3 regions of the Streptomyces sp. NBC_01275 genome follow, and region 3 is predicted to be linked to each of the others. Evidence: riboswitches for the same ligand, from Rfam matches in the RefSeq annotation. Region 3 holds a riboswitch; each other region holds the start of a gene.
The links. A riboswitch is a leader RNA that binds a small molecule or an ion and turns the genes downstream of it on or off. The one in region 3 is predicted to bind cobalamin.
Positions count from the first base shown of each region.

Region 1: it holds a riboswitch for cobalamin, as region 3 does, so the genes downstream of both, OG562_RS08650 (cobalamin biosynthesis protein) here and OG562_RS31755 (CbtB-domain containing protein) in region 3, are expected to answer to the same signal.
Region 2: it holds a riboswitch for cobalamin, as region 3 does, so the genes downstream of both, OG562_RS28725 (ribonucleoside-diphosphate reductase subunit alpha) here and OG562_RS31755 (CbtB-domain containing protein) in region 3, are expected to answer to the same signal.

Region 1 covers NZ_JAPEOZ010000001.1:2,009,819-2,019,976, reverse strand. The annotation lists gene cobN (cobaltochelatase subunit CobN) at 1-1,511, opposite strand, end outside; gene OG562_RS08655 (cobyric acid synthase) at 1,508-3,016, opposite strand; gene OG562_RS08650 (cobalamin biosynthesis protein) at 3,013-3,999, opposite strand; cobalamin riboswitch at 4,111-4,253, opposite strand; gene OG562_RS08645 (hypothetical protein) at 4,382-4,603, opposite strand; gene OG562_RS08640 (inorganic phosphate transporter) at 4,638-5,891, opposite strand; gene OG562_RS08635 (lysozyme) at 6,045-6,800, opposite strand; gene OG562_RS08630 (class II aldolase/adducin family protein) at 6,995-7,813, shown strand; gene OG562_RS08625 (alpha/beta hydrolase) at 8,197-9,354, shown strand; gene OG562_RS08620 (hypothetical protein) at 9,582-10,158, shown strand, end outside.
Region 2 covers NZ_JAPEOZ010000001.1:6,454,381-6,464,538, reverse strand. The annotation lists gene OG562_RS28750 (extracellular solute-binding protein) at 1-771, opposite strand, end outside; gene OG562_RS28745 (GntR family transcriptional regulator) at 1,159-1,923, shown strand; gene OG562_RS28740 (DUF3311 domain-containing protein) at 2,038-2,313, shown strand; gene mctP (monocarboxylate uptake permease MctP) at 2,310-3,935, shown strand; gene OG562_RS28730 (GNAT family N-acetyltransferase) at 4,061-4,567, shown strand; cobalamin riboswitch at 4,603-4,745, shown strand; gene OG562_RS28725 (ribonucleoside-diphosphate reductase subunit alpha) at 4,871-7,246, shown strand; gene OG562_RS28720 (ribonucleotide-diphosphate reductase subunit beta) at 7,246-8,274, shown strand; gene OG562_RS28715 (GlxA family transcriptional regulator) at 8,501-9,466, shown strand; gene OG562_RS28710 (cytochrome P450) at 9,495-10,158, opposite strand, start outside.
Region 3 covers NZ_JAPEOZ010000001.1:7,139,197-7,149,354, reverse strand. The annotation lists gene metE (5-methyltetrahydropteroyltriglutamate--homocysteine S-methyltransferase) at 146-2,464, shown strand; gene OG562_RS31765 (hypothetical protein) at 2,531-2,866, opposite strand; gene OG562_RS31760 (CbtA family protein) at 2,978-3,730, opposite strand; gene OG562_RS31755 (CbtB-domain containing protein) at 3,756-3,977, opposite strand; cobalamin riboswitch at 4,013-4,165, opposite strand; gene OG562_RS31750 (superoxide dismutase) at 4,403-5,053, opposite strand; gene OG562_RS31745 (serine protease) at 5,304-6,527, shown strand; gene OG562_RS31740 (serine protease) at 6,787-7,989, shown strand; gene hflX (GTPase HflX) at 8,118-9,611, opposite strand; gene OG562_RS31730 (M1 family metallopeptidase) at 9,778-10,158, opposite strand, start outside.

The DNA.
Region 1 (10,158 bases), 5.1 Mb from region 3:
ACGACGGCGTCCGCGCCGAAGGAGTGGTCCAGCCAGCGGTAGGCCGCCATGTAGTGGTGCGACGGCGGCATGTCGGGGTCGTGGTAGATCGCGATCGGGTTCTCGCCGAAGCCGCGCGGCGGCTGGATCATCACGACGACGTTCCCGAACTGGAGGGAGGCCAGCACGACGTCGTCGCCGTCCACGTACAGGTTGCCCGGCGGCTCGCCCCACGCCTGCAGCATCCCGTCCCGCAGCTCCGGGTCGAGCCGGTCGAACCAGGCCCGGTAGTCGGCGAGCGGCACGCGCGCGGGCGCGGCGGCCAGCTGCTCCTCCGTCAGCCATTCGACGTCGTGGCCACCGGCGTTGATGAGCCGGTGGATCAACTCGTCCCCGTTGTCGGGGTGTCCCTCGACGACGTATCCGGCGTCCCGCAGCGCGTCCAGCACCCGCACCGCGGAGGCCGGGGTGTCGAGTCCGACCGCGTTGCCGACCCGCGAGTGCTTGGTCGGGTAGGCGGTGAAGACGAGCGCCAGCTTCTTCTCGGCGTTCGGCTTGTGCTTCAACTGCGCGTGCCGTACGGCGATTCCGGCGACGCGTGCGGCCCGCTCGGGGTCGGCGACGTACACCGGGACGTCGTCCGGACCCTGCTCCTTGAAGGAGAAGGGGACCGTGATGAGCCGCCCGTCGAACTCGGGGATGGCGACCTGCATCGCCGCGTCCATGGGGGACACGGCCGCGTCGGAGTCCATCCAGGCCGCATGCGACGAGGTCAGGCAGAGTCCTTGCAGCACCGGCACGTCGAGGTCGGCGAGGGCGCCGATGTCCCAGGCCTCCTCGTCGCCGCCGGCCGAGGCCTGCGAGGCGTGCGTGCCGCCGGCGGCGAGGACGGTGGCGACGAGGGCGTCGGTCCTGCCGAGGATCTCGTACAGCCCGGAGTCCGCGCCGCGCAGCGAACCGCAGTACACGGGAAGGGCGTTGGCGCCCTTCGACTCGATCGCGTCGCACAGGGTGTCCACGAAGCCGGTGTTGCCGCTCAGCTCGTGGGCCCGGTAGAAGAGCACGCCGACGGTCGGCCGCCCGTCGACGACGGCACGCTCGCCGTGGACGCCGTACTCCGGCATCTGCTGCGGCTCCAGGAAGCCCTCGCCGGTCAGCAGCACGGTGTCGGACAGGAACCGGGCCAGCTCGGTGAGGTTGGCGGGACCGCCCTCGACGAGATAGCGCAGCGCCTCCGCCACGACACCGGCCGGCGCCGACGACTCGGCCATCAACTCCGCGTCCGGCACGGTCTCGCCGCCCAGCAGCACCGTCGGCACGCCCGACGCCTTCAGCGCGGCCAGCCCGTCCTCCCAGGCCCGCTTCCCGCCGAGCAGCCGTACGACGGCGAGGTCTGCGCCGTCGAGCAGCGCGGGCAGCTCCGTCGCGACGTCGACGCGGGTCGGGTTGCCGATCCGGTACGCGGCGCCGGAGGCGGCCCGGGCCGCCAGCAGATCCGTGTCGGCGGTCGACAACAACAACACTGTGCTCATGCGGGCGCTCCCGGTGGAATGAAAGGCAGTCCTTGCGGCGCGCCCGACTCGATGAGCCGCCAGAGCGCGTCGGTGTCCGCGTGCTGTTCGATCAGGTCGCCGAGCCGGTCGAGCTGCTCCTCGCGCAGCGCGGCGAACGAGGTGTCGGCGGCCGGCGTGAAACGGCGGCCCGCGGCGGCCGCGACCTCGCGCAGGAAAGCGCGCCGGAAGCCGTCCGACTCCAGCGAGCCGTGCCAGTGCGTGCCCCAGGTCTGTCCGACCCGGCAGCCGTCCAGGAAGGCGGCTCCGCCCAGGATCTCGGCGACCCCGTGGTGGATCTCGTACCCCTCGACGGCCTCGCCGAGGGCTTCCCCCACCGGCCGGGTGAGGGTCTTCTCCCGGGCGAACCGCACCCGGACCGGAAGGAGCCCCAGCCCTTCCACGTGCCCCTGCCGGCTCTCGACCTCGTCCTCGATGTGCTCGCCGAGGATCTGGAAGCCGCCGCAGACGCCGAGGATCGGCCGGCCCTCGGCGGCCCTGCGCATCAGGGCCTCGGCCAGGCCGCGTTCGCGCAGCCACTCCAGGGCCCGGACCGTGCCCCGGGTGCCGGGGACGACGACGAGGTCGGCGTCGGCGAGCTCCTCGGGCCGGTCCACGAACCGCACGACGACGCCGGGCTCGGCGGCCAGGGCGTCCACGTCGGTGAAGTTGGACAGGAGGGGGACCGCGCAGACGGCGACCCGCAGGACGTCCTCGCCGACGGGCGGGGAGACGTTCGACTCCCGCACGGTCCCGCGCAGCGACACCCGAAGCCCGTCCTCCTCGTCGATCCCGAGCCCGTGCCGGAACGGCAGCACGCCGTACGTCCGCCGTCCGGTGAGCCCGTGCAGCATGTCGAGCCCGGGTTCCAGGAGGCTGACGTCTCCCCGGAACTTGTTGACGAGGAACCCGGCGACCAGCTCCTGGTCCTCGGGGGAGAGAAGGGCGACCGTGCCGAAGAAGGAGGCGAAGACGCCCCCGCGGTCGATGTCGCCGACGACGAGCACGGGGAGCCGGGCGCCCCGCGCGATCCCCATGTTCACGATGTCGGTCCGCCGCAGGTTGATCTCGGCCGGGCTGCCCGCCCCCTCGCAGATCACCGCGTCATACGTGGCCCGCAGCTCGGCGAGAGACTCGAGAACGGTGTTGAGGAGTCTCTGCTGCCGCCCTCCGTGATAGCCGCGTGCGCTCATCTCCCCGACGGGCTTCCCGAGCAGCACGACCTGACTGCTCTGCTCGCCGCCGGGCTTGAGCAGCACGGGGTTCATCAGCGCGGTCGGCTCGATGCGGCAGGCCTGCGCCTGCATGGCCTGCGCCCGCCCGATCTCCGCGCCCTCCCGCGTCACGAACGAGTTGAGCGACATGTTCTGCGCCTTGAACGGCGCGACCTTCACCCCCTGCCGCACCAGCCACCGGCAGATCCCGGCCGTGACGACGCTCTTGCCGGCGTCGGAGGTGGTGCCGGCGACCAACAGCCCACCGCTCATGACGTACGCCCCTTCAGCCGGACCTTCGAGTCGAGGCGCGCGGCGACGGTGCGCGCGGCGACCGTGCGCGCGGCGACCGTGACGCCGAGCGCGAGCAGGCCGACGCGGCGGGAGAGCCGGGCGGCGCGTTCGATGTCGTGGACGACGACGGCGCGTCCCGCCGCCCCGTTGAGCACGGGCCGGTGCTCGACCCGGCCCCCGTACGACAGGGTCCCGCCCAGCCGTACCCCGAGCGCGCCCGCGAAGGACGCCTCCACGGGCCCGGCGTTGGGGCTGGGGTGCTTGCGGGCGTCGGCGCGCCAGGCCCGTACCGCACCTCGCGGATCGTCCCCGGCGACGGCCGCGAGGACGGCGGTCAGCCGCGCCCCCGGCCAGCCGGCGAGGTCGTCGAGGCGCGCGGACGCCCACCCGTAGCGTCGGTGACGGGCGGACCGGTGCCCGACCATGGCGTCCAGGGTGTTGACGGCCCGGAACCCGAGCAGCCCCGGCACCCCGGCCACCCCGCCCCACACCAGCGCGCCCACGACCGCGTCCGAGGTGTTCTCGGCGACGGACTCGACGACGGCGCGGGCGATCCCGTCGGCGTCCAGGGACTGCGGATCCCGCCCGCACAGATGCGGCAGCCGCGCCCGCGCCGTCTCGACGTCCCCCGCGTCGAGGGCCTGCCCGATGGCCCGGGCCTCGCGGGCGAGGGAGGTCCCGCCGACGACGGCCCAGGCGGCCGCGCCGGTGAGGGCGACGGAGGCGGCGGGGGAGGCGCGTACGACCCGGGCGGCGAGGGCCCCCAGGGTCACCGCGCCGCCGGCGCACACCGCGGTGTGCAGCGCGCCCCACCCGCGGTGGTCCCGCCACAGCACCCGCTCCACGGCGCCCGCGGCCCGGCCGAACGCGGCGACCGGATGTCCCCGGCGCGGATCGCCCAGGAGCAGGTCGCAGAGGAGGCCGGCGGCGGCGCCGTACGCGTAGACGCGATCGGCACGCACCGGGTCAGCCGACGGTGGGGGCGGGGGCGGGGGCGGGGTGCGAGCCGGGACTGGTCCTCGAACGGCAGCCGAGCATGGCGATATGTCCTCACTCAGGGTGTCCACGCCCTGGTTCGACGAGACCGGCGGTGAGAGTTCCTGGCTCCCGGGGCTTTCTACCCCGGTGACAGTGGCGGGACCGCACCGGATTCACACCGGTTTCCTCTCCAGCCGCCGTACATGGCTCCGGCAGTCCACCACGGGCCCGGAAGGGCCGTCAACTTGCTGTTGACCTGCGAGGCTGGAGTGTGCTGAGCCCCACACAGGGGTGGTTCGCGAGGCCACGAAAGAGGGGTGCGGGACGGCGATCCGTCCCGCACCCCTCAGTGCTCGAGATGACCCGTCAGGCCACGATCAGCGAGATCCCGTACGCCACCGCCGCCGCGCACGCCGCGAAGCAGGCGTACGCGCCGGTCACCGCGAGGGCGGCCGAGCCGCCCTGCTCGGCGGCGCGTTCCTGACGCGACAGGCCCATGATGCCGAGGGTGAACAGGGCGACGACGCCCACCGTGACCACGAGGCTGACGCCGAAGACGGAGCCCAGGGCTGCCCAGTCGATCTTCATACTGCTTCTCTTCCTTCGTACCGGGGGCGCGGGCTCAGACGGCCGCGGCCGGCGGGGCGGCGGGCGCTGCGGGAGCGGTCGACTCGGCGGCCGGGGACAGGATGGTGGCCGTCAGGTCGTCGGTGACCGTGCCCGTGGGCGGCGGGGTCACGGCCGCGATCGCCGTGGTGACCACACCCGGCGGCTCCTCGGCCTCGACGACGTTCGACGCGTCCACGACCTCGCGCCGGGAGATCTTCCAGATCGCCGCGCTGGAGGCGATCAGGAAGGCCGCGACGACGGCCGTGCCCCAGTCGCCGAGGTCCGTCACCGACTCGGCGAGCGCGCCCACCAGGGCCGCCGCCGGCAGCGTCAGCCCCCAGGCCACGAACATCCGGGTCGCCGTCGACCAGCGGACCACCCCGCCCTTGCGGCCGAGGCCCGCGCCCATCACCGAACCGGAGACGGAGTGCGTGGTGGAGAGGGAGAAGCCGAGGTGGGAGGAGGCCAGGATGACGGTCGCCGCACTGGTCTGGGCGGCGAAGCCCTGCTGCGGCTGAAGGTCGGTCAGGCCCTTGCCCATGGTGCGGATGATGCGCCAGCCGCCGAGGTAGGTGCCGAGCGCGATGGCCATGCCGGCCGAGAGGATGACCCAGGTGGGCGGGTCGGAGTCGGGGGCCACGGCGCCGCCGGCGACCAGGGCGAGGGTGATGATGCCCATCGTCTTCTGCGCGTCGTTGGTGCCGTGGGCGAGGGAGACCAGGCCGGCCGAGGCGATCTGGCCCGTGCGGTAGCCCTTCGCCGCAGCCTTGCCGTCGGCCTTCTTGCCGAGGGTGTAGGAGAGGCGGGTGGCGAGCATCGCCGCCACGCCCGCGACGATCGGGGCCGCGATCGCCGGGATCAGGACCTTGGTGACCAGCACGTCACCGTGGACCGCGCCGGTGCCGGCCGAGGCGATGGTCGCGCCGATCAGACCGCCCATCAGGGCGTGCGAGGAGCTGGAGGGCAGACCCACCAGCCAGGTCAGCAGGTTCCAGAGGATCGCGCCGACGAGGGCGGCGAAGATGACCTCGGGACGGATGCCGGTCTCGTCGACGAGACCCTTGGAGATCGTGTTGGCGACCTCCACCGAGAGAAAGGCGCCCACAAGGTTGAGCACGGCGGACATGGCCACCGCGACCTTGGGCTTGAGCGCACCGGTCGAGATGGTCGTGGCCATCGCGTTGGCGGTGTCATGAAAACCGTTCGTGAAATCGAACGCGAGTGCGGTGATTACCACAATCGCGAGGATCAGCGAGAAGTTTTCCATTTACCCAGGCAATCGTTCGAGGTCATTGGTTGGTTGACCGTAGGCAACCTGGGTGAACGGAAGATGAACTGGGGCGGGCTTCGCGGTGTCTTGATGAAGGGTTTGACGCCACGCCCGGATCGGCGGCCCGGCGGCGGCCCAACTGCCGCACGGCTAGGCGCCCCGGGCGAACCTCGCCAGCTGTCCCGCGGAGCCGTTGAAGAGATTCTGGTCACCCGGCAGACCGCCCCTGTCGGCGTACTGCCAGAAGGTCCACGACGACCAACCGGCGGGCAGCGTCCCGGCGTCCGCCGACCCGTGGCGGGCGATCCACAGCGCGTGGTCTGCGGCGAAGGCGCCGCTGCCGCCCGTGCAGGCGTTCCACCAGTGGGTGGTCGTGTAGATCACCGGGCGGCGGCCGGTGAGCCGGTTCACCTCGTCGCTGAACGCCCTGATCCAGGCCACCGTCCCCGCCCTGCTCAGGCCGTAGCACGGACGCCGCGCGTCGTACGGGTTGTACTCGACGTCCAGCGCGGGCGGCAGCGTCCTGCCGTCGGCGCTCCAGCCGCCCCCGTTGTGTACGAAGAACGCCGCCTGCGCCTCGCCCGGGCCCTGGTCCGGGCGCGCGAAGTGGTACGCGCCGCGTACCAGTCCGGCGGCTCCGGCGCCGTCGAACTGCGGGCCGAAGTACGGGTTGCGGTAGGCGGTGGACTCGGTCGCCTTGACGTAGACGAACGTGGCCCCGGCGGCCTTCGCCGCCTCCCAGTCGACGGCCCTCTGGTGGGAGGAGACGTCGTGCCCTCTCGGCTGCTCCGCCGCCACGGCCGCGGTGGCCGCGGGCGGATCGGCCAGCGCGGTTCCTGCCGCGGCGAGCGCCACGAGCAGGACCGCCCAGAGGCGGGCACGGGCGGAGGTACGGGTGTGGGCCATGGTTTCCCCCGGAACGGCGGCGTGCGCGACGGTGTGCACGACGAACGCCCCAGAGGCTAGGGGAAGATCCGGCCGGATCGGTGGATGCCGGTCGATACCCGGCCAATCACCTGGACCAGATGATGTACGCCGATATGCGCCCACCGTGTCCGCGGGCGACGACGGGCCACGGCCCCTGCTGGCAGGATCGCGGCATGGCTGAGCAGCGACGTGATCAGGGAGAAGCCCGGGACTCCCGGGACGGCGTACAGGGCGTGGAGGGCATGGAGGGCGTGGGCGTGGAGGGCCGGGTGGGCGTGGCGGAGGCGCGGGCCTGGGAGGCGCTCGTCGCGACGGCCCGCCGCACCGTGGCCGACGGACTGGTCGTCGGCACCTCCGGCAACGTCTCCGTCCGTGTCGGCGACACCGTGCTGGTCACCCCGTCGGGCGTGCCCTACGACCGGCTCGCCCCGGCGGACGTGACCGGCGTCGACCTGTCCGGCCGACAGGTGCTCGGCACGCTGGTCCCGACGAGCGAACTGCCCATGCACCTCGCCGTCTACCGCACCACCGACGCCCGCGCCGTCGTCCACACCCACGCCGTGCACGCCACCGCCGTCTCGACCCTCGTCACCGAGCTGCCCCGCGTCCACTACATGGCGGGCGCCCTCGGCGGCCCCGTCCGGGTCGCCCCCTACGCGACGTACGGCACCCAGGAGTTGGCCGAGAACATGCTCCGCGCCCTCGCCGACCGCACCGGCTGCCTGCTCCAGAACCACGGCACCCTCACCTACGGCGCCACCCTCGACCAGGCCTACGACCGCACGGCCCAGCTGGAGTGGATGTGCCGCCTCTGGCTCACGGCCTCGTCCCTCCCGGACCGAACCCCGACCCTCCTGACGGAGGAACAGGTGGCGGAGGCGGGGGAGCGACTGCGGGGGTACGGGCAGAAGCCTTCGTCCGAGGGCGCGGGCGCGGGCGCGGGCGAGGGCGCTGGCGGCGGCGAGGGTGCGGGCGAGGGCGCGGGCGACTGACCGCGTTTCGAGCCGCGATGGAGGCTGATCATGGCTGGCTGGCTGGCTGGCTGGCTGGCTGGCTGCGATGGCGGATGCCCGTCGCCGACTGACCTTCCGGCCGCGACGGTGATCGGCCGTGGCTGTCTGCCCCTTCCGGCCGCGATGGCGACCGCCCATGACTGACCGCCCCTCCCGCCCCGACCGCGACCCGCCGTCGCCGACCACCCCGCTGACCGCGACGCCGACCGGCCGCGACCGACCCCGAGGGCCCGAACCGGGGGCGCCGAGCCCCCTACACGCAACCCCGACGCAACCCCGACACCACCCCCGCGCCCTGCCGCGCGTCACCCCGAGTCGCTCCACCACTGGCCGGTCCGAGGGATGGCCAGGACACTGGACGGGTGCGCACTGTCACCGCGACGGCCGCCGCCGTCACCGCAGCCCTCGCCGCCGGCGCCGCCAGTGTCGCCGCCGGCCGGTTCGCCAGCGACGCCGCGCTCAAGGCGCCGCCCGGCCGGCCCCTGCCCACCGAGCCCCGGCTCACCGTGCACGGCACCGCCGCGGGGCAGGTCACGCTCACCCGCGCCCTCGCCGCCCTGCGCCCCGGCACCTACGGCCTGTCCGGCGACGGCTCCCACGCGGTCGTCGGGCCCGTCCTGGCCCACGCGGCGCACTCCGCCGACACCGTCGTACGCCGCCTGGAGCGCGTCACCCACGGCAGCCTCGACCCCGGCGACTCGGTCTGGCTCACCCCGAACCTGTACGTCGGCAGCCCGAGCGCCGCCCTCGGCCTCGACCACGCCGACGTCGACGTGCCCGGCGAGCTCGGCGCGCTGCCCGCCTGGTTCGTGCCCGGCGCCCGGCGCACCTGGGTGATCGTCGTGCACGGCCTGGGCGCCACCCGGGAGCACGCCCTGAACGTCCTGGGCTTCCTGCACCGCCGCCGCTTCCCGGTCCTCGCCCTCGCCTACCGCGGAGACCTCGGCGCCCCGCGCCCCCCGGACGGCCTGAACCACCTCGGCGCGACCGAGTGGCGCGACGTCGACGCGGCGATGCGCTACGCCGTGCGTCACGGCGCCGAACGCGTCGTCCTGTTCGGCTGGTCCACCGGCGCCGCCATGGCCCTGCGCGCCGCCGCCGACTCGGGGCTGCGCGACCTGGTCTCGGGGCTCGTGCTGGACTCGCCGGTCCTCGACTGGCAGGCGACGCTGCGCGCCCTCGCCTCCGCCCGGCACACCCCGGGCGCGCTGCTGCCGCTCGCCGTCCGCGCCGCCCAGGGCCGCACCGGGCTGCACGGCGGCCGAAGCGGCCGAAGCGGCCGTGACGATCACGGCGGTCTCGCGGCCGCCGACCCGGCCCGGCTGAAGGTCCCGACCCTGATCTTCCACGGCCCCGACGACGCCGTGGCCCCCTGGCAGGCCTCCCGTCGCCTCGCCGACCGCCGCCCCGACCTGGTCACCCTCCACGCCGTTCCGCGCGCCCCGCACAGCGCGATGTGGAACGCCGACCCCGCCCCCTACGAAGAATCCCTGCGCCGCTTCCTGACCCCCCTGAGCTGACCTCGCCACTGACCTCGCCACTGGCCTTGCCGCTACTCGCCGCCGACCTCGCCGCAGCCCCCGTCGGCGAACCGGCCCGGACCGGTCGCCAAGGTTCCGTTTAAGCCCGTACCACTGGCCTGAACACGCCTCCTCGCCCCTCTCCGCACCCCGTGCCTTGGCCAGTCCCGTAGCCCGCCGTGACATTCCGTTTGGGTTTTCGGACCGTCAACCGGAAGACTGCACCCGTGACGTCCCGTATCCCGCGCGACTCCAGGCTTCGACTCGTCCGCCCGCGACCCCTGGCCGCCGCCCCCTCAGCTGTGAACGAGCGGCGCTCGCGCCGCCCCGCACCCCGCCCGCCGGAGGGCACCCCGGCACCCGCGGAGCTGGCCAGAATGGCGCGCTCCGGACTGGCCTCGGCGGCGCGTGTCGCCCGCTGGGCCGACAACGCCCTCGGCCCCGGCCGCGACGCGGCGACCGACGACGGCAAGGCCACCCTCTCCGACGCGACCGCCGAACGCGCGGCGAGCGATCTGGGCCTGACACCGGCCCAGATCCGCGCAGACTGGGACACCGCCCGCCTCGCCGGTCTCGTCGAGGTGCACGGCGACAGCGCACGCCCCGGATGGCGACTGCGCGCCTGGAACCGCGACGACAGCGCCGTCCTGCGCGGCTGGGTCGCCCTCTTCGACGCCTGGTCGCTCGCCTCCGCGGAACCCGCCGAGGAAGAGCCCGCCGCCGTCGCCGAGGTCGTCTCGGCCATGCCCCAGGTGCTCTCCTTCCTCCAGCTGTCCGCCGGGCCCGTCCCCGTCGACCAGCTCC
Region 2 (10,158 bases), 680 kb from region 3:
GTCGGACTCGTCCTTGGTCTTGTCGCCGTGCATGTACTTGTCGACGACGTCCTTGAACTCGTTGAGCCCCTTGAGGGACTCGGGCGAGGAGAGGTTGGCCTTCCACTGGCCGCCCGACTCGACGGCGATCGAGCCGCCGGCGTCGTAGACGAAGGACATGGCCGCGTACCAGTCGCGGGTGGGCTGGTACCAGGCGGAGAACTTGTCGCCCTCCTTCTTCTGCACCTTGTCCAGGGCGGCGGTGAGCTCCGCGTAGGTCTTGGGCGTCGACTTCACGCCGACCGAGGCGAAGAGGTCCTTGCGCCAGTTGGCGACGCGGCCGCCGGCGTAGTACGGGACGCCGTAGGTCTTGCCGTCGTAGGTCACGGAGGCCTTGAGGCCGTCCAGCCAGGCGGAGGAGTTGTCGAACTTCGACGCGTCGAGGGAGGCGAAGGCGCCCTTGACCATGTAGCCGAGCATCTCGGTGTTGCCCATCTCGACCACGTCGGGGACCTTGTCGGTGGCAAGGACCGCGTCGAGCTTGGTGTTCTTGTCGGGCCAGCCGTAGTACTCGTGGGTGATCTTGACGCCGGGGTGCGCCTTCGTGACCGCCGCGTCGGCGGCCTTCACCAGCTCGGGCCAGTTGTTCTGGGCGTCGACGGTGAGCCAGACCGTCAGCTCCTTGGCGTCCGCGCCCTTGTCCGAGCCGCCACTGTCCTTGTCGCCCCCGCACGCCGCGATGGAGACCATCATGCCCGCGATACCGATCGCGGCTATCAGCTTGCGCTTCACGCCACCCTCCTCAGGGATGCCACACCAGATGCCACACCCCCCGCCCACAGGCCGGGACCCGGACCTGGACCAATGGTGTAGACCAGTGGGCAGAGCTTGGCTCAGACCAATAGGTCTGTCAAGAGTGGCCGAATCCCCTCCGACCAGCTGTTATGGGACCTACATATGCAAGAACCTTTAAGTAAGAAACCCTCGAAAACATCGACCCCGAAGGGGTGCCGGCCCGGTAGACCACTTGCCTTGGTGGACTAGACCAGCAAAGGCTGCGACGGTATACAGAGGGGATCACGGAACGGCGGGGCGAACAGCGCCGCGTCCGTGCCACGATGTGAGCCGCGGCCGACGGCGTGTCGGCCATTTCGGCACCCGCAGCCGGGAAGGCAGGCCATGAGCACCGACGTCAGCAGTGCGGAGAACGAGGGTGGGGCGACCGTCCGTACCGCGCGTGTGCCCAAGTACTACCGCCTGAAGAAACATCTCCTCGACATGACGGAGACGCAGTCGCCCGGCACCCCGGTCCCGCCGGAGCGGACGCTGGCGGCCGAATTCGACACCTCGCGCACCACCGTGCGCCAGGCACTTCAGGAACTGGTGGTCGAGGGCCGCCTGGAGCGCATCCAGGGCAAGGGCACCTTCGTCGCCAAGCCGAAGGTCTCCCAGGCGCTCCAACTCACCTCCTACACCGAGGACATGCGCGCCCAGGGCCTCGAACCCACCTCGCAGCTCCTGGACGTCGGCTACATCACCGCCGACGACCGGCTCGCCGACCTGCTCGACATCACCGCCGGCGGCCGCGTCCTGCGCATCGAGCGCCTGCGCATGGCCAACGGCGAGCCGATGGCCATAGAGACGACCCACCTCAGCGCCAAGCGCTTCCCGGCCCTGCGCAGGTCGCTGGTCAAGTACACGTCCCTGTACACCGCCCTCGCCGAGGTCTACGACGTCCGGCTCGCCGAGGCGGAGGAGACCATCGAGACCTCGCTGGCCACCCCGCGCGAGGCGGGTCTGCTCGGCACCGACGTGGGCCTGCCGATGCTGATGCTGTCCCGGCACTCGCTGGACAAGGACGGCCAGCCGGTGGAGTGGGTGCGGTCGGTGTACCGGGGGGACCGGTACAAGTTCGTGGCCCGGCTGAAGCGGCCCACCGAGTAGGCCCACCGAGTAGGCCCACCGGGCAGGGGGTCTTCCGCTCCGCTTATCCGTCACTTACATTGCCTGCGCATTACAACAGTGATCAAGGCGATCAGTGAGGGGACGGAGCCGCCGATGTCAGACGCCCAGGAAGTGCCCAAGGAGCCGGTGGTGACGCCTGTGCGCGTCGTCATCGGCCTCTGTCTGCTCGCGCCGTTCGTGGCGATGCTGTGGGTGGGCTCGTACGCGAAGGTGGATCCGGCGTTCATCGGGATCCCCTTCTTCTACTGGTACCAGATGCTGTGGGTGCCTCTCTCCGCCGCGCTCACGGTGACCGCGTACAAGCTCTGGCAGCGTGACCAGCGCGGACGTGCGGCCTCCGCTTCCGCGAAGGGTGGTGCGTCGGAGTGAAGGACGGCGTGAACGGCGTCGCGCTCGCCGTCTTCATCTTCTTCTTTCTGGCCGTCACGGTCATGGGCTTCCTCGCCGCGCGCTGGCGCAGGGCCGACAACGACAGCCTCGACGAATGGGGGCTGGGCGGCCGGTCGTTCGGCACCTGGGTCACCTGGTTCCTGCTCGGCGGCGACCTGTACACGGCGTACACCTTCGTCGCCGTGCCGGCGGCGATCTACGCGGCGGGCGCGGCGGGCTTCTTCGCGGTCCCGTACACGATCCTCGTCTACCCGCTGATCTTCACGTTCCTGCCCCGCCTGTGGTCGGTGTCGCACAAGCACGGGTACGTGACGACGTCGGACTTCGTACGCGGACGCTGGGGGTCGAAGGGGCTGTCGCTGGCGGTCGCCGTCACCGGCATCCTCGCGACCATGCCGTACATCGCGCTCCAACTGGTCGGCATCCAGGCCGTGCTCGACGTGATGGGCGTCGGCGGCGGCGAGGACACGAACTGGTTCGTGAAGGACCTGCCGCTGCTGATCGCCTTCGGCGTGCTGGCGGCGTACACCTACTCGTCGGGGCTGCGGGCCCCCGCGCTGATCGCGTTCGTGAAGGACACGCTGATCTACATCGTCATCGCGGTGGCGATCATCTACATCCCGATCAAGCTCGGCGGGTTCGACGACATCTTCGCCAAGGCGGGCGAGGCGTTCAGCCAGACCAACCCGGCGACCGGGAAGCCGCGCGGCGCGCTCGCCCCGGCCGAGCCGGGCCAGTGGACGTACGCCACGCTGGCGCTGGGCTCCGCGCTCGCGCTCTTCATGTACCCGCACTCCATCACGGCGACGCTGTCGTCCAGGAGCCGTGAGGTGATCCGCCGCAACACCACGATCCTGCCGCTGTACTCCCTCATGCTCGGCCTGCTGGCCCTGCTGGGGTTCATGGCGATCGCGGCCGGGGTCAAGGTCACCAACGGGCAGCTGGCGATCCCGCAGCTGTTCGAGGACATGTTCCCGGACTGGTTCGCGGGCGTGGCCTTCGCCGCGATCGGCATCGGCGCGCTCGTCCCGGCCGCCATCATGTCGATCGCTGCCGCGAATCTCTTCACCCGCAACATCTACAAGGACTTCATCAAGCCGGACGCCACGCCGGCGCAGGAGACCAAGGTCTCCAAGCTGGTCTCGCTCCTGGTGAAGGTGGGCGCGCTGGCCTTCGTCCTCACCATGGACAAGACGGTCGCCATCAACTTCCAGCTGCTGGGCGGCATCTGGATCCTGCAGACCTTCCCGGCCCTGGTCGGCGGCCTCTTCACCCGCTGGTTCCACCGCTGGGCGCTGCTCGCCGGCTGGGCGGTCGGCATGATCTACGGCACGGTCGCCGCGTACGGCGTGGCCTCCCCGACCCAGAAGCACTTCGGCGGCTCGTCGAAGGAGATCCCCGGCCTCGGAGAGATCGGCTACATCGGCCTGACGGCGTTCCTCCTCAACGTCGCCGTCACCGTGGTCCTCACCTTCGCCCTGAAGGCGGCGAAGGCCCCCGAGGGCATCGACGAGACCCGCCCGGAGGACTACACGGCGGACGCGGGCGACCCCGGCGTCCAGGCGGACCTGCCCCCGGCGACCGCGGGAGCCTCGCACTGACCATCCGCATGCACTCCTTCCGCACGCACTGACCATCCGCATGCACTGACCATCCGCACGCGATCACGGGCCGCCGGGGAGAACCCGGCGGCCCGTCGTCGTGCCCGTCCGGCACACTCGGTCCCATGGACATCGTCATCCGGCGGGCAGCGCCCGACGAGTACCCGGCCCTGGGCGAGATCACCGCCCAGGCCTATCTCGAGGACGGGCTCCTCGACTTCGGCGAGAGCGACGAGTACCTCGGCGAACTGAGGAACGTCGCCCGGCGGGCGGCCGCCGCCGAGGTCCTGGTCGCCGTGGCGGGCGACGCCCTCCTCGGCGGGGTCGCCTTCGTCTCCTCGGGCGGCCCCATGGCGGACATCGCCCGCTCCGGCGAGGCCGAGATCCGGATGCTCGCGGTCGCGCGCGAGGCCCGTGGCAGAGGCGCCGGCGAGGCCCTCGTACGCGCATGCCTCGACCGCGCACGGGCCACGGCGGGCTGCACGGCCGTCGTTCTGTCGACCCAGCGCACCATGCGCACCGCCCACCGCATCTACGAACGCCTCGGCTTCGTCCGTACGCCAGAGCGGGACTGGAATCCCTTGCCGCAGCTGGACGACATCACTCTCCTCGCCTACCAGTTGACGCTCTGAAACCGGCGCGACACAACATCTGGGGGTGGCACGACAGCCCGGCACAAGATGTATGCTCGTGCTCGCTGTCGCCGCAGGGGAATCCGGTGCAAATCCGGAACTGTCCCGCAACGGTGTACTTGCGTGCATCTGCACGCTTGTGTCAGTCCGAGGACCTGCCGACAGCACGCGCCCGGCCCATCCGGTCCGGGTGCTCTGACGTCCGGGCCTCGTGGAGTGGGCCGGTGGACGCGACGCCCCGCGCGCTCGTGTGCTGCCCCCTGCCCTCCGCCAGGCCCGCTGCCGAGCGAGGGAGAGCCCCACGTGACCATCGCGCCAGCCGAACCGGCTTCAGTCACCCAGCTGGAGACCGACGGTCCCGGTACCGCGCTGCTGCGGACCCTGACCGAGCTGACCGCCGACCTCCCCGACGCGGACCCCGGCCGGGTCGCCGCCGCCGCCCTGCGGGGACGGTCCGCGCGGGCGGACGAGTCGGAGCTGCGCGAGCTGGCCACGGAGGCGGCCGCCGGTCTGATCTCCGACGACCCCGCGTACTCGAAGCTGGCCGCCCGGCTGCTGACGATCAGCGTCGCCGCCGAGGCCGCCTCCCAGGGCGTCACGTCGTTCACGCAGTCCGTCGCCGTCGGCCACCGCGAGGGCCTGATCGCCGACCGCACCGCCGACTTCGTCCGGCTGCACGCGGCCCGCCTCGACGCCCTGGTGGACCCGCTGGCCGACGACCGCTTCGGCTACTTCGGCCTGCGCACCCTGCACAGCCGCTACCTCCTGCGCCACCCCCTCACCCGCAAGGTCGTCGAGACGCCCCAGCACTTCCTGCTGCGCGTCGCCTCCGGCCTCGCGGAAGACGACACGTCACGCGCTCTGGACGAGGTCGCGGCCCTCTACCGGCTCATGAGCCGCCTCGACTACCTCCCGTCCTCCCCCACCCTCTTCAACTCCGGCACCCGGCACCCCCAGATGTCGTCCTGCTACCTCCTCGACTCCCCGCTGGACGAGCTGGACTCCATCTACGACCGCTACCACCAGGTCGCCCGCCTCTCCAAGCACGCCGGCGGCATCGGTCTGTCGTACTCCCGGATCCGCAGCCGCGGTTCGCTGATCCGCGGCACGAACGGGCACTCCAACGGCATCGTGCCGTTCCTGAAGACGCTGGACGCCTCGGTCGCCGCCGTGAACCAGGGCGGTCGGCGCAAGGGCGCGGCCGCGGTCTACCTGGAGACCTGGCACTCCGACATCGAGGAGTTCCTGGAGCTGCGCGACAACACCGGCGAGGACGCCCGCCGTACGCACAACCTGAACCTCGCGCACTGGATCCCGGACGAGTTCATGCGGCGGGTGAACGCGGACGAGCAGTGGTCGCTGTTCTCGCCGTCGGACGTGCCCGAGCTGGTCGACCTGTGGGGCGCGGAGTTCGAGGCCGCCTACCGCAAGGCCGAGGCCGACGGGCTCGCGAAGAAGACCATCGCCGCCCGCGACCTCTACGGCCGGATGATGCGCACCCTCGCGCAGACCGGCAACGGCTGGATGACCTTCAAGGACGCGGCCAACCGCACCGCCAACCAGACGGCCGAGCCCGGTCACGTCGTCCACTCCTCCAACCTCTGCACGGAGATCCTGGAGGTCACCGACGACGGGGAGACGGCGGTCTGCAACCTGGGTTCGGTGAACCTCGGCGCGTTCGTCGACACGACGACCGGCGACATCGACTGGGAGCGGCTGGACGAGACCGTCCGCACGGCCGTCACCTTCCTCGACCGGGTCGTCGACATCAACTTCTACCCGACCGAGCAGGCGGGCCGCTCCAACGCCCGCTGGCGGCCGGTGGGCCTGGGCGCGATGGGCCTGCAGGACGTCTTCTTCAAGCTGCGGCTGCCCTTCGACTCCGCCGAGGCCAAGGCCCTGTCCACCCGGATCGCCGAGCGCATCATGCTCGCCGCGTACGAGGCCTCCGCCGACCTGGCCGAGCGCAACGGCCCGCTGCCGGCCTGGGAGAAGACCCGGACGGCCAGGGGCGTGCTGCACCCGGACCACTACGGCGTCGAGTTCACCTGGCCGGAGCGCTGGGCGGCCCTGCGCGCGCGCATCGCGAACACCGGCATGCGCAACTCCCTGCTGCTCGCCATCGCGCCCACCGCCACCATCGCCTCCATCGCGGGCGTCTACGAGTGCATCGAGCCGCAGGTGTCCAACCTGTTCAAGCGCGAGACGCTGTCCGGGGAGTTCCTCCAGGTCAACTCGTACCTGGTGAACGACCTCAAGGACCTCGGCGTCTGGGACGCGCGCACCCGGGAGGCGCTGCGCGAGTCCAACGGCTCGGTGCAGGAGTTCGCCTGGATCCCGGCGGAGGTCCGCGCCCTGTACCGCACGGCGTGGGAGATCCCGCAGCGCGGCCTGATCGACATGGCCGCCGCCCGCACCCCGTACCTGGACCAGGCGCAGTCCCTGAACCTGTTCCTGGAGACGCCGACCATCGGCAAGCTCTCCTCGATGTACTCGTACGCCTGGAAGTCGGGCCTGAAGACCACGTACTACCTGCGCTCCCGCCCGGCGACCCGCATCGCCCGCGCCGCCCAGGCCCAGGCGCAGCCCGAGAAGACCATCCCCCTGCAGCAGGCGACCTCCGAAGAGGCCGTCGCCTGCTCCCTTGAGAACCCCGAGTCCTGCGAGGCCTGCCAGTAATGTCCAGCGAAGCCAAAGCTGCGTCTGCCAAGAACCTGCTCGACCCGGGCTTCGAGCTCACCCTGCGCCCGATGCGCTACCCGGACTTCTACGAGCGCTACCGGGACGCCATCAAGAACACCTGGACCGTGGAGGAGGTCGACCTCCACTCGGACGTCACCGACCTGGCGAAGCTGTCCGAGGGCGAGCAGCACATGATCGGCCGGCTGGTCGCGTTCTTCGCGACGGGCGACTCGATCGTGGCGAACAACCTCGTGCTGACGCTGTACAAGCACATCAACTCCCCGGAGGCGCGCCTGTATCTGTCGCGTCAGCTGTTCGAGGAGGCCGTGCACGTCCAGTTCTATCTGACGCTGCTGGACACGTACCTGCCCGACCCGGAGGACCGCGCCGCCGCCTTCGACGCCGTGGAGAACATCCCCTCCATCCGCGAGAAGGCCGAGTTCTGCTTCAAGTGGATCAACGAGGTCGAGAAGCTGGACCGGCTGGAGACCCAGGCCGACCGCCGCCGCTTCCTGCTCAACCTGATCTGCTTCGCCGCGTGCATCGAGGGCCTGTTCTTCTACGGCGCTTTCGCCTACGTCTACTGGTTCCGCAGCCGGGGTCTGCTGCACGGCCTCGCCACCGGCACCAACTGGGTGTTCCGGGACGAGACCATGCACATGTCCTTCGCGTTCGAGGTCGTCGACACCGTCCGCAAGGAGGAGCCGGAGCTCTTCGACGACCAGCTCCAGCAGCAGGTCACCGACATGCTCAAGGAGGCCGTCGAGGCCGAGCTGCAGTTCGGCCGGGACCTGTGCGGCGAGGGGCTGCCGGGCATGAACACCGAGTCGATGCGGCAGTACCTGGAGTGCGTCGCCGACCAGCGGCTGCAGCGGCTCGGCTTCGCGCCGGTCTACGGCTCGGAGAACCCGTTCTCCTTCATGGAGCTGCAGGGCGTTCAGGAGCTGACCAACTTCTTCGAGCGCCGTCCTTCGGCGTACCAGGTCGCGGTGGAGGGCACCGTCGACTTGGACGAGGACTTCTGAGTCACCGTCCTCGAAGCCTTCAGCTGACGGTCGATCCGGCGCTCGTGGAGAAGTCCCACGAGCGCCGGAGCCGTGAGGAGGAGGAAGAAGGCCAGGAAGGCCGCGTATCCGGTGAGTGCGTTCATGAGGTTCATGAGGTAAGCCTCGTACTTGCTCGACACTCCTGACAGTGGCAGTACTGCCGTACACCTTCAAATTCCTGCCACTCCTCGGGCACACTGGCGTCATGCTGAACAACGTGGCCGTGATCCTGCTCGACGGTGTGCACCCCTTCGAGCTGGGGGTCGTCTGCGAGGTCTTCGGGATCGACCGCAGCGACGAGGGGCTGCCGGTCTACGACTTCGCGGTCGCCTCGGCGGAGGGGCCGACGCTGACCACGCACGCGGGCTTCAGCGTGAGCACCGAGCACGGGCTGGAGCGGCTGGAGAGCGCCGATCTGATCGCCGTGCCGGCCGGGGACACGTACGGGCAGCGGGAGTTCCCGCCCGAGCTGCTCGACGCGCTGCGCCGGGCGGTGGACCGGGGGACGCGGGTGCTCAGCGTCTGTTCCGGGGTGTTCGTGCTGGGCGCGGCGGGGCTGCTGGACGGGCGGCGCTGCGCGGTGCACTGGCGGCACGCCCAGCAGCTGGCCCGGCAGTATCCGCGTACGACCGTCGAACCGGACGTGCTCTACGTCGACGAGGACCCGGTGATCACCTCGGCCGGCACGGCCGCCGGCATCGACGCCTGTCTGCACCTCGTCCGCAAGGAGCAGGGCCCCGAGGTCGCCAACGGGATCGCCCGGCGGATGGTCGTGCCGCCGCACCGGGACGGTGGCCAGGCCCAGTACATCAAGCGGCCGCTGCCCCCGTCGCCGTGCGACACGGTCGGCGAGGTGCTGGTGTGGATGGAACGGCACCTCGACCAGGAGGTCACCGTCGAACAGCTCGCCGCCCGCGCCCACATGTCCCCGCGCACCTTCGCCCGCCGCTTCCAGCAGGAGACCGGCACCACCCCTTACCGCTGGCTGCTGCGCCAGCGGGTGCTGATGGCGCAGCACCTGCTGGAGGCGACGGACGAGACGATGGACGCGATCGCCTGGCGTACCGGTTTCGGCACGGCGAGCGCCCTGCGCCATCAGTTCGTACGGGCCCTGGACACGACGCCGAACGCCTACCGGCGCACGTTCCGGGGGCCGCAGGCCGTCGCCTGAGCCCCTCCTTGAGCACCTTGCCCGCGTCTCACCCGGGTATCGCCCGCAGCTTCAGCCGGCGCGGCCGGAGCGTGATGCCGATATGCGTCCGGGGGTCGGAGCCGGGCGCTTCCTCGAAGCGGAACGCGGCCGCCACCACCGCGGTGATCAGCGTGAGCTCGGCCATCGAGAAGTGGTCGCTCGGGCACTTCCGGTTGCCGACGCCGAACGGGGTCATGGCGTACTTGGGCACCTCCTTGGAGCGGTCCGGGAGCCAGCGGTCGGGGTCGAACTCCTCGTGCCGCTCGTACGACCGCGGATCGCGCTGGACCGCGTACGGGCTGTAGACGATGTCGGCGTCGGCGGGAATGCGGTAACCCCCGAGCTCGGTGTCGGCCACCGCACGCCGGGTCAATATCCATACGGCCGGATACAGCCGCATGGTCTCGACCACGACATTGGCGGTGTGCCGCAGCTTTCGGACGTCGTCGAATGCGACCGGCCGGTCGCCGACGACGTTATTCACCTCCTCGCGGATCTTGTCCACCTGATCCGGGTGCTCGGTGAGGACGTGGAGCAGCGACATGACCACAGAGCCGGCTGTTTCGCTGCCCGGGGTGAGTATCGCGATGACCTGGTCGTGGATCTCCTGTTCCCCGATCGGGTCGCCATTGTCGTCCTTCGCCTCCAGCAAAGCTGTCAGCAAATCGTCC
Region 3 (10,158 bases):
GGTGACCTCGTGGGCGGGTCGGCGTACATGTCAGGCGGACGACCGCGGCTTGCCGTGCGATGTCGTCTCCGCCCGATCCGTCACCCCGTCGCGCTCGCGTCCCGTCGCCGGGATCTCAGGGATTCATCTCGCGAAGGAGATCTCCGTGACCACCAAGCCCGCAGCCACGGCAGCACGGGCCACCGTGTACGGCTACCCCCGCCAGGGACGGAGCCGGGAACTGAAGAAGGCGATCGAGGGCTACTGGAAGGGCCGCGGCACCGCCGACGCCCTCCGGGCCACCGCCGCCGAACTGCGCCGCACGAACTGGCGGCAGCTGGCCGAGGCCGGCGTCGACGAGGTCCCGACCGGCGACTTCTCGTACTACGACCATGTCCTGGACACCACCGTCATGGTCGGCGCGATCCCCGCCCGCCACCGCGACGCCGTCGCCGCCGACCCGCTCGACGGGTACTTCGCGATGGCACGCGGCACGCAGGACGTCGCGCCGCTGGAGATGACCAAGTGGTTCGACACCAACTACCACTACCTGGTGCCCGAGTTGGGCCCGGACACGATCTTCACGGCCGACTCCGCCAAGCAGGTCGCCGAGTTGAAGGAGGCCCTCGCCCTCGGGCTGAGCGCCCGCCCGGTGCTGGTCGGCCCGGTCACCTACCTGCTGCTCGCCAAGCCCGCGCCCGGCGTGGCCGCTGACTTCGAGCCCCTGACCCTGCTCGACCGGCTGCTGCCCGTGTACGCCGAGGTCCTCGCCGATCTGCGCGCGGCCGGCGCCGAGTGGGTGCAGCTCGACGAGCCCGCCCTCGTCCAGGACCGTACCCCCGCCGAGCTGAACGCCACCGCCCGCGTCTACCGCGCCCTCGGCGCGCTCACCGACCGGCCGCGACTGCTGGTCGCCTCCTACTTCGACCGGCTCGGCGACGCGCTGCCCGTGCTCGCCAAAGCCCCCGTCGAGGGACTGGCGCTGGACTTCACGGAGTCGGCCGCCGCGAACCTGGACGCGCTCGCCGCCGTCGGCGGACTGCCCGGCAAACGCCTGGTCGCCGGTGTCGTCAACGGCCGCAACATCTGGGTGAACGACCTGGAGAAGTCCCTGGCCGTCCTCGGCACCCTGCTGGGTCTCGCCGCCCGGGTCGACGTGTCGGCGTCCTGCTCCCTGCTGCACGTGCCCCTCGACAGCGCGGCCGAACGGGACGTCGAGCCGCAGATCCTGCGCTGGCTGGCCTTCGCCCGGCAGAAGACCGCCGAGATCGTCACCCTCGCCAAGGGTTTGACCCTCGGCACCGGCGCGATCGCCGCCGAACTCGCCGCGAACCGGGCCGACCTCGCCTCCCGCGCGCACTCCCTCATCACCCGCGACCCGGCCGTCCGCGCCCGCACCGGCGCGGTCACCGAGACCGACGCCCGCCGTTCCCAGCCCTACGGCGAGCGGACCGCGGCCCAGCGCGCCCACCTGGGCCTGCCCCTGCTGCCGACCACCACCATCGGCTCCTTCCCGCAGACCGGCGAACTGCGCACCGCCCGTGCCGACCTGCGCGCGGGCCGGATCGACACGGCCGGCTACGAGGACCGCGTCAGGGCGGAGATCCAGGAGGTCGTCTCCTTCCAGGAGAAGGCCGGCCTGGACGTCCTGGTGCACGGCGAGCCCGAACGCAACGACATGGTCCAGTACTTCGCCGAGCAGCTCGTCGGCTACCTCGCCACGCAGCACGGCTGGGTCCAGTCCTACGGCACCCGTTACGTCCGCCCGCCGATCCTGGCCGGCGACATCTCCCGCCCCGAGCCGATGACGGTGCGCTGGACGACGTATGCCCAGTCGCTCACCGAGAAGCCGGTCAAGGGCATGCTCACCGGGCCCGTCACCATGCTCGCCTGGTCCTTCGTCCGCGACGACCAGCCCCTCGGCGACACCGCCCGCCAGGTCGCGCTCGCCCTGCGCGAGGAGGTGAACGACCTGGAGGCGGCCGGGACTTCGGTCATCCAGGTGGACGAACCCGCGCTGCGCGAGACGCTGCCGCTGCGCGCCGCCGACCACGCCGGCTATCTGGCCTGGGCCACGGAGGCGTTCCGGCTCAGCACCAGCGGGGTGCGGCCGGACACGCAGATCCACACGCACATGTGCTACGCCGAGTTCGGTGACATCGTGCAGGCGATCGACGACCTCGACGCGGACGTCATCAGCCTGGAGGCCGCCCGCTCGCACATGCAGGTCGCCCGCGAACTCGCCGCGCACGGCTACCCGCGGGAGGCCGGACCCGGCGTGTACGACATCCACTCCCCGCGTGTGCCGAGCGCCGGGGAGGCCGCCGCACTGCTCCGCACCGGTCTGGAGGCGATCCCCGCCGAGCGTCTGTGGGTCAACCCCGACTGCGGGCTGAAGACCCGCGGCTGGCCGGAGACCCGCGCGTCCCTGGAGAACCTGGTCGCCGCGGCCCGCACGGTCCGCGGCGAGCTGCCCGCCTCCTGACCCGGACGCCTCCGACGGGCCGGGGCGGCGGACGCCGTCCGCCCCGGCCCGCATCGCCGTGGTGGTTCAGGAGGCCAGGTCGCGGTGGCGGCGCAGCAGTTCCGCGAGCGCGCGGCGCAGGCAGTCGGCGTCGTTGCCCGCATCGGAATCCGACTGCGGCTCCGACTGCGACTGCGACTGCGAGTCCTGTGCACGGCAGTCCGTCGGGCTCCCGACCAGTCTCTCCAGGTCCTGGAGGAGCTGTTCGGTCCGTTTCGCCTGGTGGGCGAGGACGCGTACGCGGGCGCTCTGGCCGCCTATCTGGCGTCGGCTGGCGATCAGCCGCTCGTACTCCGCGACGGTGAGGGCGACCGCCTCACGGCCTCCGAGGGTGATGCGGCGCGGCTGGGGTCGTCCGGCCATCCCGTTCCTCCGCTCCTCGCCCGATGGTCCTCGTCTCATCGCTCGTTGTCGGGAGAACGCGAGAGGGCCCCCGGATGGTTCCGCGGGCCCTCTTTCGTGTGTCGGGTCATGTCAGTTGGGGGCTGCGACCGGCCGAGGTGCGGGGGCGGTCGCGGGCTTGGGGTTGAGCAGCCGTTCGGCCAACTCGCCGAAGACCAGCCCGAACCCGCCCCACAGGGTGACCTGCATGGCCAGCGCGGAGAGCCGGAACCGCCACAGCAGGGTCGCCGGGAAGTCCGCCGGCACCTCGTTGATCACCGGCAGGAACGCGTACGCCAGACCGATCGCCACCGCGAAGGCGGCCACCGCCGTGACGGTCGCGTACCAGGTGCCCAGCCTCGGCGCGAGCCTCCTGCCCAGCAGCGTCGCGGCGACCGCCAGGAGGATGCTGAGCAGCATCATCAGGAAGTAGAGCGTGGTGCGCTTGCCGATGGTGTCGGGGTCGCCGACCGAGGGCGGGTTGGCCGGGTACTTCAGGAACGGCACCACGTACACGGCCAGCAGCGCGCAGCCCGAGAGCAGCAGCGCGGTCGCCCGTGCGCTGAAGCGGCCGACGCGGCCGAGCGCGAAGCAGTAGGCGAGCGCGGCGATGCCGCCGAAGGCGACGCCGTAGAGCAGCACACCGGTGGCGAGGCCGGCGGTGGACTGCAGGGAGCGCGAGACGATCTCCATCTCGTGCTCGTGGGAGTGGGCTTCCTCGAAGCCGATCGCGCTGTCGACGTTCGGCTCGCCGAGGAAGTAGGCCACGAACAGGGCGAGCACGCCGGCGGCCAGGCCGGCGAGCATGCCCCGCACGAGAAGGTTTCTCACCGTTGCGGAGTTCATGAGACGGACCGGGTTCCCCTTCGGATCAGTGGCAGGGGAAGCCGAGGAGATGGCGGGCGTCGTGCACCCACTCGTGGACGTCCTCGCCGGAGACCACGGCGGTCGCGCCCTGCTCGGCGCCGACGAAGTACAGCAGGACCAGCATCAGAACCCCGACGAACACCGCCCACGGGACGATCGCCCCGATCGGCAGCTTCGCGGGAACGACAGGGGTGGTGGCGGTCGGCGGAGCGACGGTCTGCGCCATGGCAGGACCTCCTCGGGAGTTCGCGTCCCATCTCGGTGGTGCACACGACGACGGCCACGGGTCTGACTCACACGACAGCCCGGGCAAGCCCCGGGCTCTGTGCTCACAGTGGCGCGACCGTGCCGGATTTCCACCGGCTTCCGTCGTACCGTCGTCAATATCGCACTGACCGTACCGCGCGCCGGGAACGCCGCCAAGACCACCCCACCTGGCGTGATCTAGCTCTCCCGGCAAGAACCCGGCCTCACCTGGCCTGAATCCGGCCTGAATCCGGCCTGAGCGCGGCGAGAACCCGGCCTGAGCCCGGCGAGAAAAGGCTCCCGCGAGTCACTCCCCAGAGGGGGACCCCGTCGCGGGAGCCCTTCTCCTTGCCGCCTGCCGCGTGAAGGGTGAGAAGACGATCACGAGCAGGACGTCTCATGCGCTCACGGCGTGAGCAGCAGGCTGTTTCCGCGCTCCTTGGCGGCGGCGTAGCGCTTCGCCACGTCCTGCCAGTTGACGACGGCCCACATGGCGTCGATGAAGTCGACCTTCTGGTTCTTGTACTGGAGGTAGAAGGCGTGCTCCCAGGCGTCGAAGACCAGGATCGGGGTCGAGCCCTGGCCGACGTTGCCCTGGTGGTCGTAGACCTGCTCGACGATCAGGCGACCGCTCAGCGGCTCGTACGCGAGGACGCCCCAGCCCGAACCCTGGGTGGTCGCGGCGGCCTTGGTGAGCTGGGCCTTGAAACCGGCGAAGGAGCCGAAGGACTCGGCGATGGCGTCCGCGAGCTCGCCCACGCCGTCGGCCTCCAACGGCTCGCCGCCGCCGTCGCCGGTCATGTTGTGCCAGTAGATGGAGTGCAGGATGTGGCCGGAGAGGTGGAAGGCCAGGTTCTTCTCCAGACCGTTGATCGCCCCCCACGCCTCCTTGTCCCGCGCCTCGGCGAGCTGCTCCAGCGTGTCGTTCGCGCCCTTGACGTACGCCGCGTGGTGCTTGTCGTGGTGCAGCTCGACGATCTGCGGGTTGATGACCGGTTCGAGCGCCGCGTAGTCGTACGGAAGCTCCGGGAGCGTGTACACCGCCGTGTCCAACATCCTTCGGCCGTCTTGTCGCCACGTGCCACGTCGCGTGGCCACCTGGCCACTTCTTATTGCAATTAATGTGCAGTTGCAGGCTAGCAGCAAGAGCAGGGTTCCATGCGAACTCCCGCGCGGCGAGCGCCTATCGTGTTGCCGTTGCACAGGGCCGTAAGACCCGTCTGAACTCGGCGTGAGATCACGGTGAGTTCTGCCGGCGGGTACGGCCGCAGCTCCACGTTCGTTGACAGCAGGGGGAGTTCAGACCATGCGATCCATACGGCCGTCGTTCACCGCTCGCCGAGGGAGGAACGCGCGCCGCAGAACCTCCCCCGTCCTGGGCGCGGTCGCCCTCGCCTCGGTGCTCGCGCTCACCGCGACCGCCTGCGACTCCGGCGACACCAACGCCGACAGTCAGGCCAGCGCGTCGGCGTCGGCCGCCGGCGACGGCAAGATAACGATCCCGGACGACATCAAGGACAAGCTCAAAGAGCACGGGATCGACCTCGACAACTGGAAGAACGGCGCCTGGAAGAACTGGGACAAGGACGACTGGCTGCGCGAGGCGCAGGACTACATCAACCCGATCATCAAGGGCCTGTGGGACCCGGACCGGATGCGGGAGGCCGAGGACCCGGACCGGGGCGTCGACGACAACGACCTCTCGGGCGACCAGGGCGTGACCGACCCGACGCCGGCGGCGGTGGACGCGAAGAGCGTGGCGACCACGTATCACGCCAACGTTCCCGAGGCGGGCAAGGTCTTCTTCGACGCCCCCGAGGGCACGATGGTCTGCTCGGCGACGGTCGTGGAGGACCCCGCCCACCCCGGCAAGTCCAACCTGGTGTGGACCGCGGGCCACTGTGTGCACGCAGGCAAGGACGGCGGCTGGTACCGCAACATCGCGTTCGTGCCGTCGTACAACGACTCGGGCAAGACCTCCGCGCAGCTGGAGACGGCCACCAAGGAAGAGGCCGCTCCGTACGGCGTGTGGTGGGGCGACTGGACGCGGACCTCGGACCAGTGGATCGCGCAGGGCGGTGAGACGGGCGGCAAGGGCTCCGCGTACGACTTCGCCGTCATCCATGTGACGCCGGAGGAGGGCGGTTCCGGCAAGTCCCTGGAGGAGACGGTCGGTTCGGCGCTGCCGGTGGACTTCAACGCGCCGGCGGTGACGAAGGTGGACAGCATCACCGCGACGGGCTACCCGGCGGCGGAGCCGTTCGACGGGCAGAAGCTCTACCAGTGCACGGACAAGCCGGGACGGCTGTCGATCAAGGCGTCGGACCCGACGATGTACCGCATCGGCTGCACCATGACCGGCGGTTCGTCCGGCGGCGGCTGGGTGGCGACGGGCTCGGACGGCAAGCCGGCCCTGGTGTCCAACACCTCGATCGGCCCGGTGACTTCGGGCTGGCTCGCGGGCCCGCGGCTGGGCGAGGTGGCCAAGGGCGTGTACGACTCGGTGAGCGACAAGTTCGCCGGTCAGTAACAGGGTTCCCGGCATGGACGGCGGTGGGGCTCTCACACGAACCTTCACCGGCTCACCGCCGTTCATCCCGATTTCCACGGGCATAGTGGGGGGGGTGGCTTCGGGCGTCCGCGCACGAGCCGCCTCTAAGCCTGACAAGCACATGACATTCACGCGTCACGCCATTCCATTCCATGCCACGCGTCGCATCGCACGTCACGCACGCGCGTCCTGGCGTGACACGCACACGCATCACACGGACCACGGGGGTCATCGCACCATGCGTTCCACACGTACGCCCATCCCACGCCGACGCGGTCGGCGGCGCACCCTTCTCGCCATCACCTCTCTCGTCGCCGCCCTGGCGCTCACCGCGACCGCCTGCGAGGACTCCGACGACGCCCAGGCCGACGCCGCCGCCTCCCAGTCCGCAGCCGGCACCGGCGACGGCAAGGTCAAGGTCCCGGCCGACATCGCCGACAAGCTCAAGAAGCACGGCATCGACATCGACCAGTGGGCCGACGGCGGCTGGCAGGACTGGGACAAGGACCAGTGGCTCAGCGCGGCCAAGGACTTCGTCAACCCGGTGATCGAGGGCCTGTGGAAGCCGGAGCGGATGCGGTCCGCGAAGGAGGCCGACAAGACGCTCACGACCAAGGACGCCACCGCCGACCAGGGCGTCAGCGACCCGGAGCCGGCGCCCGTCGAGGCGACGGCCGAGAAGACTCCGTACCACGAGACCGCGGCCCCGGTCGGCAAGGTCTTCTTCGACTCGCCCGAGGGCACGATGGTCTGCTCCGGGACGGTCGTCACGGATGTGAACCACCCGGGCAAGTCCAACCTCGTCTGGACGGCCGGCCACTGCGTGCACGCCGGCGGCGCCGGCGGCTGGTACCGCAACCTGGTCTTCGTCCCGGCCTACAACGACCTCGGCAAGAGCGAGGCACAGCTCGGCGACGCCACCTCCACCGAGATAGCCCCCTACGGCAACTGGTGGGCCGACTGGGCGTCGACGTCCAACGAGTGGATCAAGGACGGTTCGGGCACGGGCGGCGCGGGCGCCCCGTACGACTACGCCGTGCTGCACGTGACGCCGGAGCAGGGCTCCAAGTCGCTGGAGGAGACGCTCGGCGGAGCGCTGGACGTCGACTTCTCCGCACCGTCCGCGACCGAGGTCGACGCGATGGGCGCCTGGGGCTATCCGGCGGCGCCGCCCTACAACGGGCTGAAGATGTTCAAGTGCGTCGACCAGCCCGGGCGGCTCTCGCTGAGCCCGTCGCTGCCGACGATGTACCGCATCGGCTGCACCATGACCGGCGGTTCGTCCGGCGGCGGCTGGTTCCGCGTGCTGGACGGCGAGACCAAGCTGGTCTCCAACACCTCCATCGGCCCAGCCGACGACACCTGGCTCGCGGGCCCGCAACTGGGCCCGGAGGCCGAGGCGCTCTACCAGAACATGAGCAAGACGTACGGCGGTCAGTGACCGGGGACGACCCGGATCCGACCGGGCCTGACCGGTTCCGACCGAGCCTGACCGGGCCCTGAGCCGGACACCCTGAAGGCCCGCCCCCTGGACATCACCAGTAGGGGGCGGGCCTTCAAGGTCGAGCGTCAGACGAGCGGTGCCGGTACGTACGGCGCGAGGTCCGCCGCCAGTTCCTCGTGCACCCGCGCCTTGAGCAGCGTGCCCTCCGGGGTGTGCTCCTCGGAGATCACCTCGCCGTCGGAGTGGGCGCGCGCGACCAGCTTGCCGTGCGTGTACGGCACCAGCGCCTCGATCTCGACCGAGGGCCGGGGCAGTTCGGCGTCGATGAGCGCGAGCAGCTCGGCGATGCCGAGCCCGGTGCGGGCCGAGACCGCGAGGGCGCGCTTCTCGATCCGCAGCAGCCGCTGGAGCGTCAGCGGGTCGGCCGCGTCCGCCTTGTTGATGATGACGATCTCGGGCACCCCGGTGGCGCCGACGTCCCGGATCACCTCGCGTACGGCGGCCAGCTGCTCCTCCGGGTTCGGATGCGAGCCGTCGACCACGTGCAGGATCAGGTCGGACTCGCCGACCTCCTCCATGGTGGAGCGGAACGCCTCGACCAGGTGGTGCGGCAGATGCCGGACGAAGCCGACCGTGTCCACCAGCGTGTACAGGCGGCCGCTGGGCGTCTCGGCCCGGCGGACGGTGGGGTCCAGGGTCGCGAACAGGGCGTTCTCGACCAGGACGCCCGCGCCCGTGAGGCGGTTGAGCAGGGAGGACTTGCCGGCGTTGGTGTAGCCCGCGATGGCGACGGACGGCACCTTGTGACGCCTGCGCTCCTGGCGCTGGATGTCGCGGCCGGTCTTCATCTCCGCGATCTCCCGGCGCATCTTCGCCATCTTCTCGCGGATCCGACGCCGGTCGGTCTCGATCTTGGTCTCACCGGGACCACGGGTGGCGAGGCCGCCGCCCTTGCCGCCGCCCATCTGACGGGACAGCGACTGACCCCAGCCGCGCAGTCGCGGCAGCATGTACTGCATCTGCGCGAGCGCGACCTGCGCCTTGCCCTCTCGGGACTTGGCGTGCTGGGCGAAGATGTCGAGGATCAGGGCCGTACGGTCGATGACCTTGACCTTGACGACGTCCTCGAGGTGGATCAGCTGGCCCGGGCTCAGCTCACCGTCGCAGATGACGGTGTCCGCGCCCGTCTCGAGGACGATGTCGCGCAGCTCGTCGGCCTTGCCGGAGCCGATGTAGGTGGCCGCGTCGGGCTTGTCGCGGCGCTGGATGACGCCGTCGAGCACCAGCGCGCCCGCGGTCTCGGCGAGGGCGGCGAGCTCCGCGAGGGAGTTGTCGGCGTCTTGCGCGGTCCCGGTGGTCCAGACGCCGACGAGCACGACCCGCTCCAGCCGGAGCTGGCGGTACTCGACCTCGGTGACGTCCTCGAGCTCGGTGGAGAGGCCCGCTACGCGGCGCAGGGCCGCGCGCTCGGAGCGTTCGAACTGGTCGCCGTCCCGCTCTCCGTCGATCTCGTGGCTCCAGGCGACGTCCTCTTCCATCAGGGCATCGGCCCGAAGACCTTCGGGGTAGGCGTGCGCCATGCGCGGAGTGTCCTGGGAAGGGGAAGAAGAGGAGGTCATTGGGTCCTTACGTCGTCGGGAATGCCGTCGGTGGTGCCGAGTCGGCGGTCGGCTGCCGTCAATGACTCCAACGCACGAGCGCCCCGGGAGATTCCCGTGTCCCGTGCCGCGCCGTGCCGCGCCGACCTCACGATGGTCGCACGGTACGGCCCGTCTCGTCACGGTCTTATTTGACGGGCCGCTCGGCCTTCGCGACCGGCGCCGCGGCCTTCCAGTCCGGGTGGCCGGGCATCGGCGGGGTCTTCTCGCCGTACAGCCAGGCCTTGAAGAACGCGTCGAGGTCGCGGCCGGAGAACTGCTCGGCGAGGCGCTCGAAGTCGGCCGTGGAGGCCGTGGAGTCCCGGTGGTCCTGCACCCAGGCCCGTTCCAGGCGCTCGAACACGGGCGTCCCGATCTCCTGGCGCAGGGCGTAGAGGACGAGGGCCGCGCCGTCGTAGACGTTCGGGCGGAAGATGCCGATCTTCTGGCCGGGCCGGGGCGGCTTGGGAAGCGCCGGCGGGCCGCCTGCGGACCGCCAGGCGTCGGAGGCGCCGTAGGCCGCCTTCAT